DNA from 3 places in the Paenibacillus sp. J22R56 genome. Region 1 is predicted to be linked to each of the others. Evidence: predicted binding sites of a transcription regulator. Region 1 holds the regulator's gene; each other region holds the start of a gene.
What was found. Region 1 encodes LexA, which represses DNA repair genes until DNA is damaged. Its sites were predicted from a motif close to CGAACATATGTTCG; they were not measured.
Positions count from the first base shown of each region.

Region 2: the regulator LexA is predicted to act here: its motif matches at 4,885-4,898, upstream of recA (recombinase RecA).
Region 3: the regulator LexA is predicted to act here: its motif matches at 3,716-3,729, upstream of AC0YNT_RS15385 (WYL domain-containing protein).

Region 1 covers NZ_JBWDNV010000002.1:562,846-569,613, reverse strand. Annotated here, with positions in the region: gene AC0YNT_RS06585 (HAD family hydrolase) at 1-614, opposite strand, end outside; gene AC0YNT_RS06580 (hypothetical protein) at 642-1,157, opposite strand; gene AC0YNT_RS06575 (DUF896 domain-containing protein) at 1,237-1,428, opposite strand; gene AC0YNT_RS06570 (LysM peptidoglycan-binding domain-containing protein) at 1,582-1,944, opposite strand; gene lexA (transcriptional repressor LexA) at 2,113-2,733, shown strand; gene AC0YNT_RS06560 (PspC domain-containing protein) at 2,921-3,100, shown strand; gene glnA (type I glutamate--ammonia ligase) at 3,146-4,474, opposite strand; gene AC0YNT_RS06550 (MerR family transcriptional regulator) at 4,520-4,930, opposite strand; gene AC0YNT_RS06545 (methionine gamma-lyase family protein) at 5,009-6,301, opposite strand; gene hflX (GTPase HflX) at 6,341-6,768, opposite strand, start outside.
Region 2 covers NZ_JBWDNV010000009.1:119,754-126,521, forward strand. Annotated here, with positions in the region: gene AC0YNT_RS21680 (stage V sporulation protein S) at 1-221, opposite strand, end outside; gene AC0YNT_RS21685 (TIGR00282 family metallophosphoesterase) at 361-1,158, opposite strand; gene rny (ribonuclease Y) at 1,231-2,772, opposite strand; gene AC0YNT_RS21695 (regulatory protein RecX) at 2,955-3,635, opposite strand; gene recA (recombinase RecA) at 3,759-4,814, opposite strand; gene AC0YNT_RS21705 (competence/damage-inducible protein A) at 5,080-6,330, opposite strand; gene pgsA (CDP-diacylglycerol--glycerol-3-phosphate 3-phosphatidyltransferase) at 6,412-6,768, opposite strand, start outside.
Region 3 covers NZ_JBWDNV010000006.1:78,559-85,326, forward strand. Annotated here, with positions in the region: gene AC0YNT_RS15360 (NAD(P)-binding domain-containing protein) at 1-971, shown strand, start outside; gene AC0YNT_RS15365 (ArsR/SmtB family transcription factor) at 1,158-1,466, shown strand; gene AC0YNT_RS15370 (arsenic transporter) at 1,481-2,773, shown strand; gene arsC (arsenate reductase (thioredoxin)) at 2,810-3,235, shown strand; gene AC0YNT_RS15380 (hypothetical protein) at 3,262-3,477, opposite strand; gene AC0YNT_RS15385 (WYL domain-containing protein) at 3,479-3,676, opposite strand; gene AC0YNT_RS15390 (ATP-dependent DNA helicase) at 3,840-6,143, opposite strand; gene AC0YNT_RS15395 (hypothetical protein) at 6,246-6,758, opposite strand.

The DNA of each region.
Region 1 (6,768 bases):
TCAATGCAAAGGCGTTCCAATGCATGACGGAAGATCGATGCAGCGGGCTTACCTTCTCCGAATTCTCCAGAAATAATAATGTGGTCGAAATAAGGAACAAGCTCAGGAACACCTGCCAGCTTCTCACGCTGCAGATCAGGCGAACCATTCGTCAGCAGGAGCAGCTTGTACTTTCCTTTTAGTGCATCAAGCACACGGAAGGTTTCATCATAAACGATAGGACGGCTGCGGCGTTCTGCAGGGAATTGTTCAGCAAGTTTAGCGCCGAGCACTTCATCCTCTACACCAAGCGCACGCAGGCCGCGAGTCCAAGCTTCTTTACGATAGCCAGGTGCAAGCTTCTCAAGCTTACGGAACTCCTCTTGCTCTCCTTCGCGGAAGTTAGCCCATAGTCCTTCGAAAGGATTAATCCCAATCATCTTCGTGAACGGGAACGTTTCATAGGATTCGTACAACGCACGCGCTTCTTTGCGCACGGATTCTTCCAATTGTTCAGGATCCACGCCAGCAGCTTCAGCGCCAGCTTTACATGTTGTTTCAAATGCTTCTTTTACACTGCGGTCATCCCACAGCAAAGTATCATCAAGATCAAATAAAACGGCTTGCTTCCCCATAATTCGCATAACTCTCCTACTCTGCTTCTATTTTTCTTCAAAAGGTAAATTGTGTGTTTTAGCAAAATCCTTTAGTTTAGCGCTGATTTCATCCGTAGGATAACGGTTCAGCAGACGGGAGAATACCCAATTGGCACCTTTATGCTGCATGATGATAACTGCACCTTTTTGTACGCTGATCCCCTTAATATTCGACACTGGAAGCTGCTTATCACCTGTCATTTTGCGGGTTTGGATATAATCCTTACCAATCGAAATATACGGACGGCGCAATAAGAAGATCAATGCCAGGAATAAATAACAGCCAATCGTTACCCATAACATCGTTGATGGCTCGAAATCAGGAGCAGACGTTACCATAAAGGTATACATACCGATCATCAATACGAGCACGATTGGAAATATGTAGTTACGGCCGGTAAAGCGATCCGTTTTGGGTTTTCCAGATGTTGTAGTACCAATCTGTGAAACACCATGCTTTTTACGCGCTTTATTAATTTGGTTCGTATTTTTGCGCACTTTGCGCTCCCACGTACGTGACAAGCCTATTCCTCCTAGTGTATATTGCAGGGCGCCGTTCATGGAACGGCGCCCATGCTAACTATATAAAATCCAGACCAACTTAATGGGTTACACCCTTCTGCTCGTCGTCGTCCACAATTTCAATCGTATCCAACTGTTGTCGGAAATTTCTTTTGAAATTATCCAAATATTGTTGACGCAATACGGCACGTTCAGCAATTTCCTCTTCAGTTAAACCAACTGTTTTATTTTTGCGGGATAATTCATTAATACGCGCGATGATTTCTTCCACTGCCTTCACCTCTTTTGTACATTACTCATCTCTTCTTACCTATTTTGACTTTTTACGCGAGCAATTGTCAAGGTAATGATATAAGAATAGACAATGGACAGGGAATAAAACGCACATCCTGTGCGCTACTCCCTGTCCATCTTCATAAATAGGTTATTGAGGAATAATTATGACTTGTCCTGGCCTCAGCTCAACGGTACTTAATTGGTTACGTTCTTTGATCTTATAGATGTACTTTCTAATATCCTTGGAACCATCTAGATAACGGTCTGCAATTCCCCAAAGTGTATCCCCTGCTGTAACAACCACAGTCTGCTCATTCAAGGCTGCTGCTTCTATATGATCGGATGATGCGTTCGTACGCATCATTAGGAAACTTGTAAAGAGAAGGACGAACACCGCTGCACTTACTATAAGTTTAAACGCATGTCGTTTAACAATATGGCCTCGCGATTTGAAAGATTTAACGGCTTCTTCCTTATGGATACTTTTATAAAAAGCTGGATTCATTATCATTATTATCGCTCCCCGAACGTTTGTTCTGTTTTCTTCTGTTCTTAGAATAACACGAACAAATGTTTGTAGTCAACAAAAATGCGAACTTTTGTTTTTAGGAACTTATGTTTGTACGAACTCCGGTTCTATGTTATAATTTGCTTCAAATATATTAATGGAGTGATTTCAGTGTCTAAGATTTCGAACCGCCAACAGTCGATTCTTGAATTTATAAAGAATGAGGTTCGGGACAAAGGATACCCGCCTTCTGTTCGCGAAATCGGCGAAGCGGTTGGCCTGGCATCAAGCTCCACCGTACACGGGCATTTGGATCGGTTAGAGAAGAAAGGCCTTATTAGACGCGATCCTACTAAACCCCGGGCGATCGAAATTTTAGATCAAGACGGTGTTGACGGTATCATCCTCCCTGCTGTAGCACAAGTACCAATCGTCGGTAAGGTAACGGCAGGCGTGCCGATTACTGCGACTGAGAATATTGAAGATTATTTCCCATTAGCCGCTCATTTCGTCGGAAATGATCAAGTATTTATCTTGAATGTCATTGGCGAGAGCATGATTGAAGCTGGTATACATAACGGTGATCTTGTCATCGTACGCCAGCAGCAAACGGCGAACAACGGTGATATCGTTGTAGCAATGACGGAAGATGACGAAGCGACTGTGAAGACTTTTTACAAAGAGAAAGACCATATTCGCCTTCAACCGGAGAACTCCACAATGGAGCCCATCCGCTTGAACACAGTAACGATTCTCGGTAAAGTGGTTGGGTTGTTCCGTGACTTCCACTAATGACTAACAAAAAGAGGCTGTTCCCGCTGATCCGATTGCTTCATTCGGGTAGTGAGAACAGCCTCTTTTTTTGATTTGGATTAGAATGGAAAATTGTAATATTACCCAGATACCTTTATATGGTATTATTTCTGTGATGGAATAAGATCTCCTGACCGAGAGGTGACTGTGATTGAAGAAGCGATTAATGAAATCAGAATTCAATAGATCGATATCTGGGGTATGTGGCGGAATTGCCAATTATTTTGAACTATCCGCTTTGTTCGTAAGAGTTATATTCCTCATTTTTATCCCAGCCAATCTCATTATCTATATGATCCTGGCTAACATCCTTCCTGACCCTCCCCCTTCTTTGTATAAAAAATAACACCCTCGACGCTATGTCGAGGGTGTTATCATTTAAATAGAAATCCTAGTACAGCGTCAGATACTGATCGCGTTCCCATTGATGAACTTGTGTCTTATACATGTCCCACTCGATTTCTTTCAACTCATAGAAGTGTGCCAGAGCGTGCTCGCCAAGTGCTTCGCAGACAACGTCGCTGCGGAGCATTTCGTCGAGAGCTTCCTTCAGATCGGATGGAAGGCTTGGCACGCCGGATTCCAGACGTTCTTCTTCCGTCATAATGTAGATGTTGCGATCTACTGGTGCCGGAAGCGGAGTTTTATTCTTAATGCCGTCAAGGCCAGCTTTCAACATTACGGCAAGTGCCAGGTATGGGTTAGCAGCTGGATCCGGGTTACGAACCTCGATTCGTGTGCTGAGGCCACGGGATGCCGGGATACGGATCATCGGCGAACGGTTACTTGCCGACCAAGCTACATAACAAGGTGCCTCATAACCAGGAACCATCCGTTTGTAAGAGTTGATCGTTGGGTTCGTAATAGCTGCCATTGCACGTGCATGCTCCAGAATACCGGCCATGTAGTAACGTGCAGTTTGGCTAAGGCCAAGACGATCTTTCTCATCATAGAACATGTTTGTGCTGCCTTGGAACAACGATTGGTGACAGTGCATACCGGAACCGTTCACGCCAAACAATGGTTTTGGCATAAAGGTTGCATGAAGACCATGTTGTCTCGCAATCGTCTTAACAACAAGCTTGAATGTTTGAATCTGGTCAGCCGCTTTAATAGCATCTGCATATTTAAAGTCAATTTCGTGCTGACCTGGAGCTACCTCATGGTGAGAAGCTTCAATCTCGAAGCCCATCTCTTCTAGCGTAAGTACGATCTCGCGACGGCAGTTCTCGCCCATATCCATAGGAGCAAGGTCGAAATATCCACCTTGGTCGTTCAGTTCTGTTGTAGGCTCACCGCGGTCATCGGTTTTGAACAGGAAGAATTCCGGTTCTGGACCTACGTTCATCGCTGTAAAGCCCATCTCTTCTGCTTCAAGCAGGGAGCGTTTCAGAATACCACGCGGGTCACCTGCAAATGGTGTGCCATCAGGCATATAGATATCACAGATCAGACGAGCAACGCGATCTTGTGCAACCCAAGGGAATACAACCCAAGTATCCAAATCAGGGTATAAGTACATGTCAGATTCTTCGATACGAACGTAACCTTCGATGGAAGATCCGTCAAACATCATTTTATTGTCTAGTGCTTTATCGAGCTGGCTTACTGGAATTTCCACGTTCTTGATTGTACCAAGCAAGTCGGTAAATTGAAGACGGATAAATCGAACGTTCTGTTCCTCTGCAATGCGTTTAATATCCTCTTTCGTGTAACTCACACCGTTCATCTCCTTTTGCTGGTTCATAAATTAGTAAGACTTAGATTAACGCTTGTTCAAGAAACGCGACAACTGACCTTGAATAAGGGATGCTTGGCCAGGACGTTTCTCGAGCAATTGCTGCTTCAGCAAGCGATGCAGCTGCGCATCGGACAGCTCCTTACGTTTCACTTCTGATTGCTCACTTACGATTGTAGCATCGTCCGATTCTTTTGAAACCGGATTCATGACTTGCTTAATGCCAGCAATGTTAACGCCTTTTTCAATCAATGCTTTAATTTCCAACAGCCGCTCTACATCATTAAAAGAGAACAGACGCTGGTTGCCGGCAGTTCTTGCCGGTACAATCAATTCATGCTGTTCGTAATAACGAATTTGACGCGCCGTTAGATCCGTTAGCTTCATTACGATACCGATCGGAAATAAGGCCATGTTTCTACGTATATCGTCACCCATTTCACATCAACCTTCCAGTCGCTCATTTATACGTATATAATAACCCACCTACCAAAAACGTGTCAAGTTGTGTTAGGTTTAATTACGTTTAATTGCGATAAGTCCGTTCTTAATGAGTCGACGTAACGCTGTAAGTACACCAAACTTCGCATGGGCAAACGTCAAGCCACCTTGCATGTAAGCAATAAATGGTTCGCGTATTGGCGCATCAGCGGATAATTCAAGGCTTCCGCCTTGGATAAACGTTCCCGCCGCCATAATTACAGGATGTTCATATCCTGGCATGTCCCACGGCTCAGGTACGACATGTGCATCAACCGCAGCCGCCTGTTGGATGCCTTGTACAAACGCTATCAGTTGCTCTGCTCCGCCAAATCTAACCGCTTGAATAAGATCTGTGCGAGGCTCGGACCAATGAGGCTTAGTCTCAAAGCCAAGCTGTTCAAACATTGCCGAGGCGAAGACGCTTCCTTTCACAGCTTGTCCGACCAGATGTGGTGCAAGGAACAACCCTTGATATATTCCGCGAAGCGTGTCCAGCATAGCGCCAACCTCGCCGCCAATGCCCGGCGCAGTCAGACGAAAGGCTGCCGATTCCACTGCAGCGGCAGTTCCAACGATATAACCACCGGTTGCTGCAAGACCGCCACCGGGATTTTTGATGAGAGAACCTGCCATTAAATCTACGCCTACTTGAGTTGGCTCACGCAGTTCGGTAAATTCGCCATAACAGTTGTCAACAAACACAAGCACATCAGGCTTGAGTTGCTTAACCCTCTGAACCATATCGCCAATCTCATCTACAGTAAATGATGCTCTCCAGCTGTACCCTCTTGAGCGCTGAATACCAATTACTTTCGTATGCTCATTAATTGCGGCTTCTATACTATTCCAATCCAGCTTGCCGTCTTCCTGTAAGTCCACTTCGTTATAACGGATTCCCCAGTCTTGCAAGGAGCCTGTCCCATCTCCTGGCTTGCCGATCACTTTGTGTAAGGTGTCGTACGGCTTCCCTGTAATGTATAGCAGCTCATCTCCAGGACGCAGCACTCCAAACAGAGCGCAGCCAATTGTATGCGTGCCCGACACGAAATGCGGACGTACCAGTGCCGCTTCGGCACCAAATACATCCGCGTATACAAGATCAAGCACTTCACGGCCGCGGTCATTGTATCCATAGCCCGTCGAGCCTGTGAAGTGAAAATCGCTTACTTGATGCCGCTGAAACGCTCGGATTACTTTCCATTGATTACGTTCAGCAATACGGTCAATCAAGCGCAGCTGCTCGCTAGCTAGTAGTTCCGCTTCTTCCGATAATTGCTCCAGATCATTCCATATTGATTCATTTTCTTGCTCCTGATGGTCAATCATTCTAGCCTGTCTCTCCCTTTGTTATCGTAACCCAAATCCTTATTCTATATAGGGCTGTAGTTTGTATCCGTGTAATTCATATGCTTGACGACTGACCTGAACGGTCAATCGTAACGATTCGCCATCTTCGCTAACATCATTTTCTACTACTTCCCCACTTCGATAAGCAAGTGCGATCAAATCTCCGCGGTCTGCAGGTAAGGTGAAAGTTACCGTATCACCTGTCAACTTATCTTGAATTTTATTCCGTACCAGCGTCAAATCGGCTTCCTCGTAAGCGCTGATAACAAGCGTATCTGCACCTGCAATTGGCACATCCACGTTATTCTCTTCACATAGGTCTTTCTTATTATAAATCGTTAGATTAGGCGTACCCGCTGCTCCAAGATCACCTAGGATCTTCTCTACAACCGCCATTTGCTCATCGCGCATTGGTGAGCTGCCGTCCACAACATGGAGCACAAGGT
Region 2 (6,768 bases), on a different contig from region 1:
TCTCCATCAATCACAATGTCAGTAAATGCCGGCACACAGATTAAATCCACCCCGCTCGGAGCTACGAATCCGCGAGCAATCGCTACAGCCTTGATCGCTTGATTTAGTGCACCCGCCCCGATGGCTTGCAATTCAGCGGCGCCGCGCTCACGCAAAACTCCGGCTAGCGCACCTGCAACGGAATTTGGATTGGACTTTGCTGAAACTTTTAATACTTCCATGAAAAAGGACCTCCTCGGGAATGATGGATGGATTCCACTATTTAGATAGTATTCGAGAGAGGTTAAAAAATTCCTGCTATTATCCTAATAACTTTCAACACAATTCAGAATTGACTAAACTTTTCGAATATTCATATAGCTACTGCATGAGCAGCCATTCATCTTCCGTCAACCGGATTTTCTGAATTTTCGTAGCTTCACCAGTCGCATCATCAATGTGAACCGATACCGCATGCAAATGCCAATCCCCTTCGTCCACGACGAATCGAGTAGGCAGCTGCGTCAAAAATTTATGAAGGACAGCATTACGATCCATACCGAGCACACCGTCACGAGGACCAGACATACCCACATCTGTAAGATAGGCTGTTCCGCCCGGCAGAATGCGGTCATCATTCGTCTGTACATGGGTATGGGTACCAACTACAATCGAAGCATGCCCAGCCAAATGCCAACCCATAGCAATCTTCTCAGAGGTAGCTTCTGCATGGAAATCAACCAAAATATTGTTGGTCTTCTCTTTCGCGAGTGTAACTAGATCTTCTGCCTTCCGGAATGGGCAGTCAATTGGCGGCAGGAATGTCCGGCCTTGCAGATTAATAATAGCTAACTGTTTGCCGTTTGCTTTGATTAGTGCATAACCTTGGCCAGGAGTCCCTTCCGGGAAGTTAGCCGGACGCACGATACGTGGCTCTTCATCTATCCATTCAAAGATATCCTTATTGTCCCAGGTATGATTGCCCATCGTAATACCATGAACGCCCCATTCAAAAAACTCACGGGCAATGGTCTGTGTAATGCCACGGCCTGCTGCAGCATTCTCACCGTTCACGATAATAATATGCGGATTATATTTACTTTTAAGTGCCGGAAGCACCTGCTTCAGGGCTTTACGGCCTACACTACCTACGATATCACCAATAAATAATACGTTCACTCTGCCACTCCTTTATTATGCAAAAAAAGTGGCTGACAAGCAGCCACTTTTCGTTCTTGCTATTTGCTTGTGTTACTTCGCATATTCAACTGCACGGGTCTCACGAATAACCGTAACTTTAATATGTCCCGGATAATCGAGTTCACTCTCGATTTTCTTCGTAATGTCGCGTGCAAGTCGGAATGCTTCCGTATCGTCAATCTTCTCAGGCTGAACCATAACACGGACTTCGCGTCCTGCTTGGATTGCGAAAGACTTCTCAACGCCGTCGAACGACTCCGAAATGTCTTCCAGCTTCTCCAGACGTTTAATGTACGTTTCAAGCGTTTCACGACGTGCGCCAGGACGTGCGGCAGATAAGGCGTCCGCTGCTCCTACTAACATCGCGATTACAGAAGTTGCTTCTACGTCTCCATGGTGGGAAGCGATACTGTTGATAACAACAGGATGCTCTTTGTACTTCTTCGCCAGTTCTACGCCGATCTCAACATGTGAGCCCTCAACCTCGTGGTCAAGTGCCTTGCCGATATCGTGCAGGAGGCCTGCGCGCTTAGCCAGAGTAATATCTTCGCCAAGCTCTGCAGCCATAAGGCCTGTCAAGTAAGCAACTTCCATCGAGTGCTTCAGCACGTTCTGACCGTAGCTTGTCCGATACTTCAGACGTCCTAGAATTTTAATCAAGTCAGGATGCAAACCGTGAACCCCAACCTCGAAAGTAGCTTGCTCACCGTATTCACGGATCCGCTCATCCACTTCCTTACGGGACTTCTCGACCATCTCTTCAATGCGAGCCGGATGTATACGACCATCTGCAACAAGCTTCTCAAGTGAAGTCCGAGCAATTTCACGTCTAATCGGGTCAAAGCCTGACAGAATGACCGCTTCCGGTGTATCGTCGATAATTAGATCGATACCAGTCAATGTTTCGAGTGCACGGATATTACGGCCCTCACGTCCAATTATGCGGCCTTTCATTTCTTCGTTAGGCAGCGTTACGACTGATACAGTCGTCTCTGCTACGTGATCCGCCGCACAACGTTGAATAGCGAGTGAAATAATGTCCCGCGCCTTACGATCGGCTTCTTCTTTAGCCTGCTGCTCGATCTCTTTGATCATCTGTGCTGTTTCGTGACGTACTTCCTGTTCCACATTCGACAAAATAATCGATTTCGCATCCTCCATAGTCAAGCTGGAGATACGCTCCAATTCACTAAGCTGCTGCTTGTAAATGGAATCAATTTGTTCTTGTGTGTCATCGATCCGTTTCTCTTTGTTGGCAACTAACTCTTCTTTGCGCTCGAGTGCTTCTATCTTTTTATCCAGCGACTCCTCTTTCTGGAGCAAACGTCTTTCTTGACGTAAAGACTCATTACGCCGCTCTCGGATGTCTTTTTCAGCCTCCGTACGGAGTTTGTGGATATCATCTTTTGCTTCGAGCACCGTTTCTTTCTTCTGAGCTTCTGCTTCCTTCTTCGCATTTTCTACGATGACAACAGCAGCTTGCTCAGCGCTGGAAATTTTGGCCTCGGCAATCGACTTGCGAATAAAATAACCAATCCCAAAGAAAATAACGCCAACAACGAGACAGATCAACACCGTCCAAATAGGGTCCATTTGTTCACCTCCTCGTTGCATTCACCAAGGCAATGCTTGGGATGATATTAGGTTTTTAGCCGGTTTCCATACCGATTCATTCTCAAAACTTATTGACGAAAATAATCGTTTCAAATCAACTTTTGGAAGGAAAATTGATCTGATATAAAAGGAATACAATTTTATTTTATCTTTTGGCAAAATCAATTGTCAAGCAAAAGCCCATCATCGTCATCTACCTGTTCCATTTCCGCTTCATCTATTGCTGCTTTTGCTGCCTCTTTGACGACATCCGAAGGAAACCCTCTTCGCATTAAAAAGGAGAGGAGTTTTTGACGTTTCTCTCTATTTTCTCCTTTAAGAGAGCGCCATTTCTTCTTTGCGGCATGAATCGCTGACGCAAGTTCATCATCCCGGTCGATGGCTTTCAGTGCTTCTGACGCAGCTTGATTTGTTACTCCTCGCTGCTGCAGCTCCTGCTTTATCCAACGGCTGCCCTTTTGACTATAACGGATACGCTGCTTGGCAAATTGCCGCGCATACTCTTCATCATCAACAATATGCTCCGATTCTAAACGTTCAAGCGCATAAGCAATTGGCTCCGGCTCGAACGTCTTGCGCATCAAATATTGCTCAATTTCTTTGCGAGTCCTTGCTTTGAACCCCAAATAGTAAATAGCGAGCGCATAAGCCCTGTAACGATCATCTTCTTCCGTTATCTCTGTAATTTCATCCGTGGTGAGCGACGTGCCCTTAAATAATCGGTGTTTAATTAATAAATCCTCGTGCACCGAGAATAAAGGCTCTTCCATGCCATTCGTAAAGATATTGTAACGCTTTCGTTCCTTGCGGTCCTGCTCGACCGCTGAAATCTCGATAACCATTCAGGACTCACTCCGTTCGTTATGGCGAAAAAGAAGCAACGCCGCCCTCAATGGGACGGCGTTGCTCCTAAGCTATTAACTTAACTTCCGCAGTATGGATTCATAGCTGCGAAAGTTGAATTATTAATCATCAAGTTCCGACTCATCGAAATCGTCGTCATCATCTTTCGAGAAGTCAGCTGGCTCTGCCGTAGCAGACAAGTTGCTTTGTTCACGGATTTGCTTCTCGATTACTGCAGCAATCTGCGGATGGTCCTTCAAGAACTGCTTCGCATTCTCGCGGCCTTGTCCTAAGCGATCACCGTTGTAGGAGAACCATGCTCCACTCTTCTGAACGATGTCCATCTCTGTACCAATATCGACAAGGCTTCCTTCTCTCGAAATGCCCTCACCGTACATAATATCGACCTCAGCCTGCTTAAATGGCGGAGCAACTTTATTCTTAACGACTTTAATACGTGTACGGTTACCGACCATGTCGTTGCCTTGTTTAATTGTTTCAATACGGCGTACATCAAGACGAACGGAAGAATAGAACTTGAGTGCGCGTCCGCCTGGCGTTGTCTCCGGGTTACCAAACATGACGCCGACTTTCTCACGCAATTGGTTGATGAAGATTGCAATTGTCTTCGACTTGCTGATTGCGCCGCCCAATTTACGAAGTGCTTGCGACATCAGACGTGCTTGCAGACCAACGTGGGAATCACCCATGTCGCCTTCGATCTCTGCTTTTGGTACAAGAGCCGCAACGGAGTCGATAACGATAATATCAACCGCGCCGCTGCGTACGAGAGCTTCTGCAATTTCAAGAGCTTGCTCGCCTGTATCTGGTTGAGACAACAGCAACTCATCGATGTTAACGCCAAGCTTATTGGCGTACGATGGATCGAGCGCATGCTCGGCATCAATAAACGCTGCTTGTCCGCCAATACGTTGTACTTCCGCAATCGCGTGAAGGGCAACTGTTGTTTTACCGGAAGATTCCGGTCCATAAACCTCGATAATACGACCTCTCGGCAAACCGCCAATTCCAAGTGCAATATCTAAAGCAAGGGAACCGCTCGGCACGGTTTCAACTTGCATATGTGTGGATTCTCCTAATTTCATGATGGAACCTTTACCAAATTGTTTCTCAATTTGACGTAAAGCCATCTCTAAAGCAGCACGACGATCCGACAAGCCACTCACATCCTTCATTCATTTATAATTGTATGATACCTTGTTTCTAGTCAAAAGCCAAGCTTTTTTTCGAACATACATTCGTCTTTTTATTTCCACGTCCTTTCATTCCTAGGGTGAAACGGTTTTCCCCATCTTAAGTAGCTTTTAAAAATAGACATAAAAAAACCGCAGCAAAGTAATCTTCGCCACGGTTCTTCCGTATACTGACAATTATAACGGAATTGGTACAATCAGGCAAGCTTTTTCACGTTAATCCGACAAATTACTGTTCGCTTAGTTTAAGCCATAATTGATATAACGCAGCTTTAACTGCTCGAATCCGGATAATCGCTCGAGTTCCTGAGAAGTGGCCGGTAAAGACCGCCGTCGGCTTGCCCCGCTCTGCAACGGCATAGTAGACAAGCCCTACAGGATGGCCTTCTGCTTGTGCCGGACCAGCAACACCCGTTAAGGATACACCAAAATCCGAATCACCAATCTGGCGCACTCGCTCAGCCATCATCGCAGCAGTGGACTCACTGATCGCACCTGGTGCTCCATCACCCTCCAGTTGGGCCATTGGAATGCCAAGCAGCTTATGCTTCATTTCGTTTGTATAGGTTACGACACCGCCTGAATATTCGCCGCTGCTGCCAGGAATGCCGGTAATTAGCTCCGCTAGCAGCCCTCCGCTTATACTCTCCGCTGTCGACAGCTTTCTTCTGGAAGCCCTAAGCATCTGTACAACCTGTTCTTCTAATGTGATCTCTTCTCTTGCATATAAGTGTTGACCTACACGCTGCATGATGTCCGCGGTGGTTTTATCGAGTTTCGCCGTTGCATCTGCTTCATTAGCCGCTTTCGTTGACACACGGATCGCTACTTCCCCCTCCTTCGCATAAGGAGCAATAGTAGGATCAGATTGTGCTTCGATAAGATCAATAAGCTTCGCTTCAAGCGTAGATTCGCCAATACCTGCAAACATAAGAACCCGTGAATACAGCGGCTCTTCCGTACTGAGGATAGATCGCAGCCACTCTGCACCCGGGCCTTCAATCATCGGCTTCATTTCGCGCGGCGGACCAGGAAGCAGCAAATAATGTGTCCCCTCTTCAGAAAGCCCATTCCCAACGGCGAGTCCCGCTTCATTATCGATTGGTGCGCAGCCATCAATCATCAACGCTTGCCGCCTATTGCTCTCCACCATATGAATGCCTCGGGAGCTGAACATTTGCTCGATCTTATCCATGGATGGCTGGTGGATAGACAGCCCCCGATTCAAATATGCTGCGAGCACATCCTTCGTCAAGTCATCCTGTGTAGGACCAAGACCACCAGTAAAGACGAGCAAATCTGCACGTTCACGCGCAATCTCAATTGCTTCACGAATGCGGGCGGGATTATCGCCAACTACCGTTTGGAAGTAAACATCAATGCCAAACGAAGCAAGCTTTCTTGACAAGTACTGTGCGTTTGTATTTACTATCTGACCAAGCAGCAGCTCCGTACCAACTGCAATAATTTCCGCTTTCATTCGATTTCCCCCTTGATTTTTAGCATTAGGAAGCAAAAGCACCTCTCCTCTTCAGGAAAGATGCTTTATCATTACTTATGTTTATTGCACAGGAATCAAATGTTTATTCTTGAAGAAATAATCAAAACCGGAATACACCGTAATCAGAACGGCCAGCCAGCTAATGATCTCGTCAAACGGAAAATCGATAAACGAGAACGGGAAGTTGTTGAGCAAGAGCGAAATAATCATCGTAATTTGAACAGCTGTCTTCCATTTGCCCCAAGTGCTCGCAGCCATAACACTGCCATCAAGCAAAGCAATCTGACGCAAACCTGTTACAGCAAATTCACGGCTGATAATCACGATCGCCATCCACGCCGCAAGCTTGTCCATTTGCACAAGTGAGATCAGGACAGCCGCAACAAGCAGTTTGTCTGCAAGCGGATCAAGCAGTTT
Region 3 (6,768 bases), on a different contig from region 1:
GTATAGAGGCTTCTTCAGTTATAGATGCCACGGGAACATGGCTTACACCTAACCCGATGAGCACGAGTGGTCTTCCTGCAGACGGTGAAATCGATTATAAAGATCACATTCAGTATGGTATTCCAGATATTTTAGGTGTGTATAAAGAACGTTATGCAGGGAGAAACATCGTTGTTGTTGGTAGTGGCCACTCCGCTATACAAGCACTTACCTTATTGAATGAATTGAAAATAGAGATCCCTGAAACAACAATACATTGGGTGCTAAGGAAGCATAAAGTCGCGGATGCCTTTGGCGGAGGAGAAAACGATGGTCTTCCGGCACGCGGGGCACTAGGCACGCTCGCTAACCACTATGTACAATCAGGTAATGTACAAGTACACACCCCATTTCTTATCGATCAGGTAAAGAAAGACCTTCATACCTTGTCTCTGCATGGAACAAAATTAGATAAGGCTTATGCTATTGGTAAAATTGATGAGATCATTGTAGCTACGGGAGCTAGGCCAGACTTTAGCTTCCTTTCTGAGTTACGTTATGCAGCAGATACGGCTGTTGAATCCGTTCCGCAATTGGCTGATTTAATTGATCCTAATATTCACAGTTGTGGCACCGTTCGTCCACATGGTGAAGCGGAACTTCGTCAGCCTGAAAAAGATTTTTATATTGTCGGTTCGAAAAGTTACGGCCGTGCCCCAACATTCTTATTGGCTACAGGATATGAACAAGTTCGCAGTGTTGTGGCAGCATTAGCTGGCGATTTTGAGGCTGCACGTGAAGTGAAACTTCATCTACCGGAGACAGGCGTCTGTTCTGTATCCAAGTCACTAGAAATGAATGAAAACAGCAGTTGCTGCACTCCATCCCCTAAGAAGATAACTATTAGACCAATCGCAATAACAACTGTTAAGAGTAATTGCTGCAGCACAAAAAATACATCGGGATCAAGTGAATCGAATACAGAATGTTAAGGAATAGAGAGGCTTCTGCACAATGCAGAAGCCTTTTATTGTATCCCCTCTTTGTTTTCACAATGTTAACGTTTGTTAACTCATGATTAAATTAGTATTCACTAATATAATCATTTACTTATATAATTAACCGCGTATATAATAACCCTATGATCAGCAAGCTAGTTACTGAAAGGGGGCAAGAATTTGCAAACGATTGAGGAACTCTCCGATACTCTTAAGCTTCTCTCTGATAAAACCCGGTTGACCATTATGGCGCTTCTGCGGCATCGGGAGATGTGTGTCTGTGATATCGTTGAAATTTTAGAAACTACTCAACCTAATATTAGCCAACATTTGAAAAAACTTAGAATGGGCGGTCTAATTAACGAGGAGCGTCGAAGCCAATGGATTTACTATTCTTTGAACTTAGATGATAAAGATTATTTGAAGCAGCTTATCGATCAGCTTCCATCTATGCAAGAGAAAATTAACGCAGTTAAAGGCTGTACTTAAACCAGGAGGCTTTTATGCTGGCTATCGCATCAATCATTTTTTTAGTTACGTTAGTTTTCGTCATTTGGCAGCCAAAAGGTCTCAATATTGGTTGGTCTGCATGTGGCGGTGCTGTAGTCGCACTCCTTTTTGGGGTTGTCAATTTTCATGATGTGTGGGATGTAACTCAAATGGTATGGAACGCTACTCTAGCGTTCGTTGCAGTTATTCTAATCTCACTCATTCTTGATGAGATTGGTTTCTTTGAATGGGCAGCACTTCACATGGCTAGAGCCGCCAAAGGTAACGGTCATTTGATGTTCGTGTATGTCATTTTATTGGGTGCGGCAGTTGCTGCTTTTTTCGCAAACGATGGCGCAGCTCTTATCTTAACACCTATTGTCCTGGCCATGGTCCGCGCGTTGAAATTTGATGAACGCATGATTCTTCCGTTTATTATGGCAGGTGGATTTATTTCAGATACAGCTTCCCTTCCACTTGTCGTTAGTAACTTGGTGAATATCGTGTCATCAGACTTTTTTGACGTAGGATTCGCGGAATATGCTAGTCGTATGATCGTTCCTACCCTCTTCTCTGTTGCGGCGAGTTTACTTGTGCTCTTTCTCTTCTACCGGAAAAGCATACCGAAGCAATATGACTTGGCACAATTAAAGAAACCGGTTGATGCGATCAAGGATATGCGACTATTCAAAATCTCCTGGATTATCCTTGCTGTTCTTCTAATCGCTTATTTAACAAGTGAGTTCATTAACGTACCGGTTTCTGTTATCGCTGGAGTTGCAGCTATCATCTTCTTGCTGCTTGCCCGCCAAAGTCGTGAGATCCATACCTGGAAGCTCGTAAAAGGTGCGCCATGGGCAGTTGTCACCTTCTCTATCGGGATGTATGTCGTTGTATACGGTCTCCGAAATGTTGGATTGACAGATGAACTAGGCGATGTATTTAAATGGGTCGGCGATCAAGGCTTATTTGTAGCCACAGTTGGATCTGGATTCATAGCCGCTGTCCTCTCTTCGATCATGAACAATATGCCAACAGTAATGATAAATGCACTTGCAATTGATAATACGAATTCTACAGGCGTGCTTCATGAAGCATTCGTGTATGCGAATGTGATTGGCTCTGACTTAGGTCCAAAAATCACTCCTATTGGTTCGCTCGCTACCCTGCTCTGGCTGCATGTACTGTCCAGTAAAGGTGTTAAGATTTCCTGGGGAGCTTACTTTAAAACGGGTATTTTCCTAACGGTACCAGTCCTGTTTATTACTTTATCTGGGCTCTATCTCTGGCTTAAAGTTGTAGGTTAAATCAAATCAAAATTACATTCTAAAGGAGTTTTAAAAATGTCTAACAAACCACTCGTTTATTTTCTATGTACAGGTAATTCATGCCGCAGCCAAATCGCTGATGGCTTTTTGAATGATATTGGTGGAGATGAATTCGAAGTAAAAAGCGCTGGTCTTGAGGCTCATGGATTGAATCCTAGAGCGATTCAAGTAATGGAAGAAGCCGGTATAGATATTAGCGGTAATAGCTCTGACGTTATTAATCCAGAAATATTGAATCGTGCTACGTATGTCATCACACTTTGCGGACATGCTGATGAACACTGCCCTGCCATTATGAACCCTAATGTTATCAAATGGCACTGGGGATTTGATGACCCTGCCAAAGCAACAGGTACGGAAGAAGAAATCATGGAACAATTCCGCACCGTCAGAGATTCCATTAAAGCACGTATTAAAAAATTTGTGATCAATGGTGAGTAAGCGACTCCATTATCAGTGGACAGTGCTCATTTTGCATAAAGCTGCCATCCTGGGACGACCTTTGCATAATCACTTTCCCATTCAATAAATCGTTCCTCATGCAAACGCTCCAGCGCCTTTCGAATCTGGCCGGTTTCCCGGCCAGCTAAACGTGCCAATTCAGGGATAAGTATACGTGTATTCTGATGGCCGTTCCGGTTGAAAAGGATCCGCAGCAGCTTACGCTCCGTGTCGTTTAACATTTTAAGCCCCCTCTATTCTTCGTGCTATTTCAACGTCCACAATGCGATCAAGATTAAAAATACGAATGGCTAGTGCCTGGTAGCAATATGCCTTTAGCTGGCCACCTTTAACCGAGATAACACGCACGTTCCGAATACTAACCTCACGTTTCCGATCGATATAAATAAGCTGCACAACTTTGCCAATAAACTTCTCCATTCGCTCCACCTCGCAAGAACGTTTGTTCTTATTATACACCAAACATACGTTCTTGTTGCAAGGTATAAAAAAATCCAGCACCACCGCTGGACTGAAAAGAAAAAAGCCGCAGAATATGCGACTTTCATGCGACAATTAACTATCGTATTTCAACTTCCAATTTTCAGAACATACTCCGCCACTCAGGAGGCAGAAGTCTGGCATACTGCGGTTGTGTGTATCGGTCGTCGATGAGTAATAGCGTTCCATGGTCTTGTTCCGAGCGGATAAGCCGGCCTCCCGCCTGCAGTACCTTGTTCATGCCGGGAAATACATAGGCATATTCGAAACCGTTTTTCCCTTGGTGGTCGAAGTAATTTTTGATAATATTCCGCTCCGGCCCAACCTGCGGCAGGCCAACGCCGACGATAGCAACGCCGGTCAATCGGTCCCCAACCAAATCGATACCCTCCGAGAAGATGCCGCCCATGACGGCGAACCCGATCAGTGTGCCTTTATTACCTGTTGCGAATGAGGCCAAAAAAGTCTCTCGCTCATCCTCAGACATATTTGACCTCTGGACGAGTGTACGACCCTCTATCTTTTCGTTATCCCACAAATCCATAAACCGCTCATATACACCGTTTAAATACGCGTAAGATGGGAAGAACACGAGAATATTGCCCTGGTGACGGCTGGCCATCTCGTGAAGTAAACGAACGACTTGATCCATCGTCCGCTCCCGGTCCTGATAGCGGGTCGACAGCCGTTCAATCCGGACATCGAGCTGCTCCGGTGAGAACGGCGATGGAATGACGACAGAGTAATCCGTCTCCGCGTCTCCGCCCAGCATGTCTATGAAATAATGAAGCGGCGACAGCGTCGCGGAGAACAAAATTTGTGCCCGGTAGCCTTTAGCATACTGCCGCAGCAAATGCGACGGATCGAGGCAAAACAGCTTCAACCGGATGTCGCTGCGTTCTTTTTCAGCGTAGGTGATATATCGCTCGTCGTATAGCTTGGCTATGCGTAAAAAATGCTGGCAGCCGAAATAGACGTCCGACAGCAGCGGATCTGTATCTCCCACCGCCAGTTGTTGTTCTACAGCACCAACCAGCGACTCTAATAGATCAAGCAGCTCATCGGGAAATTCACGCTCCGCAGCTACGTCTTCTGCGCTACTGTCATTCTCTTCGATCGATTTACGAAGCGCGATGAAGTATTTGTTCACTGCCTTCGCCGATTGATACACAAGCGGGCGGATGTTTTTGCTTGCGCGTTGCAGCTCGAGAAAATCCGCTTTTTGCAGCTCGGCCGAATACATCTCGCGCGCCCGGTCGACGAGGTTGTGTGCTTCATCTACGAGTAGAGCTGTTTGCCGTTTCTGCTCCTCGAACAGCCGCTTCAGGTTGACTCGGGGATCGAAAATATAATTGTAGTCACAGACAACCGCATCAGCCGCATAGGCAGCATCGAGCGAGAATTCAAATGGACAGACCTGGTGTTTACGGGCATAACGCTCGATGACTTCGCGCGTCATCTTTGTTTCGTTACCAAGCATATCAAGAAGCGCAGGGCCAACGCGGTCATAATACCCTTTTGCATATTCGCAAAATTCGGCACTACAGCGTACCTCGTCTTTAAAGCACACCTTATCCTTTGCAGTGAGCGTAACGGTATGTAGATGCAGACCGCCTTCATGCAGCATCTCAAGTGCCTCTTCCGCAGCAGCCCGCGTTGTCGTCCTGGCTGTCAAATAAAAGAGACGCTGCAGTAGTCCTTCACCAATCGCTTTCACTGCCGGAAACAAAGTTGACATGGTCTTGCCAATGCCAGTTGGTGCCTTTGCAAACAGCTTGCGCCCATCCGATACCGTCTGATATACGGAAGCTGCTAGCTTGCGCTGCCCCTCCCTATACGATGGAAACGGGAAGCCCAGTTCCTTAATGCTGGCATTTCGCTTTTCGGCATGTTGGCTTTTTAACGAGGCGTAAGGATAATATCGATTAACCATATCGTGGAGGAACTCCTCGAGCTCCATAAATGTCATCGTACGTACGAATTGATGGCTTTCCCCGCTGTCTATTTGTACGTAAGTCAACTGAACGCGCATCGATTCGAGCTCTCGATCCTTCGCAACCATATAGGCATAACACTGCGCCTGTGCCCAGTGAACGGGGTACGTCTCCTCCATAAGGACGGGCACTCGCCCGGAAAAGGATTTAATTTCGTCAATGGTCAGCCCGTCATCCGTCTGAAGCAGCCCGTCGCAACGGCCGTCTATAACAAACAACAGGTCCTCGCGAGTAATCTCCGCCGATACGTAGACCTCTTTTGCATCCTGCTCGCCATACTGCTGTTGGATCTGCCGATGTGTGCGGGTCCCTTCCTGAAGTGATGTGGCAGATCTAAAGCCTGATTCGATATCTCCACTTTGATAGGCATATTCGACCAGCGATCGTACGGATAAATGCACAGTTTTCGTCATACCGCTCTCCTCGCCCTTATCCGGTCCATTATTAGTATTAACTCGACTATACCAAACGGATGTTCGGTAGTAAAGACTGGTGAACAGGATCATAAAAACTTCTTATTGTACGAATGAACGATCCATTCGAATTTCGGTAATTAAACCATTCTTTGACCAAAACTCTATTGTCATGTCCTTTTTCCAATCAACATAGCCTATTACAGGATCAGACATCTGCTCTTCTCTCCGTTTGTAATAAGATCCGCCAAACACTTCCATCGCATCGGATAATTGAGAACCAACCTTAATTCCTTTAGCAACTTCCAAACCATCACTATTTAGAACAATGCGAATAAGTTTATGCTCTTTATTAACAGCCACATCAATGCCTTGATCTACTTGGAAATAATCATACATAGCATTATTAATTTTAGTCATTGGTTTTCCTTTGAAAGCCTCATCGTCTAGACTTTCGCCCAAATAATATCCATATGGCTTAGCTATAGATAAATCAGTGTTTTTCGTGTGCCAAAAAGAATATTCTCTAGTTAAATAAAAATGAGCAAACCAACCCAAACCAATTATATCGAATAAGAGTACACCTATTAATAGTATTTTAGTTTTAATGCTCAATCACAAATCA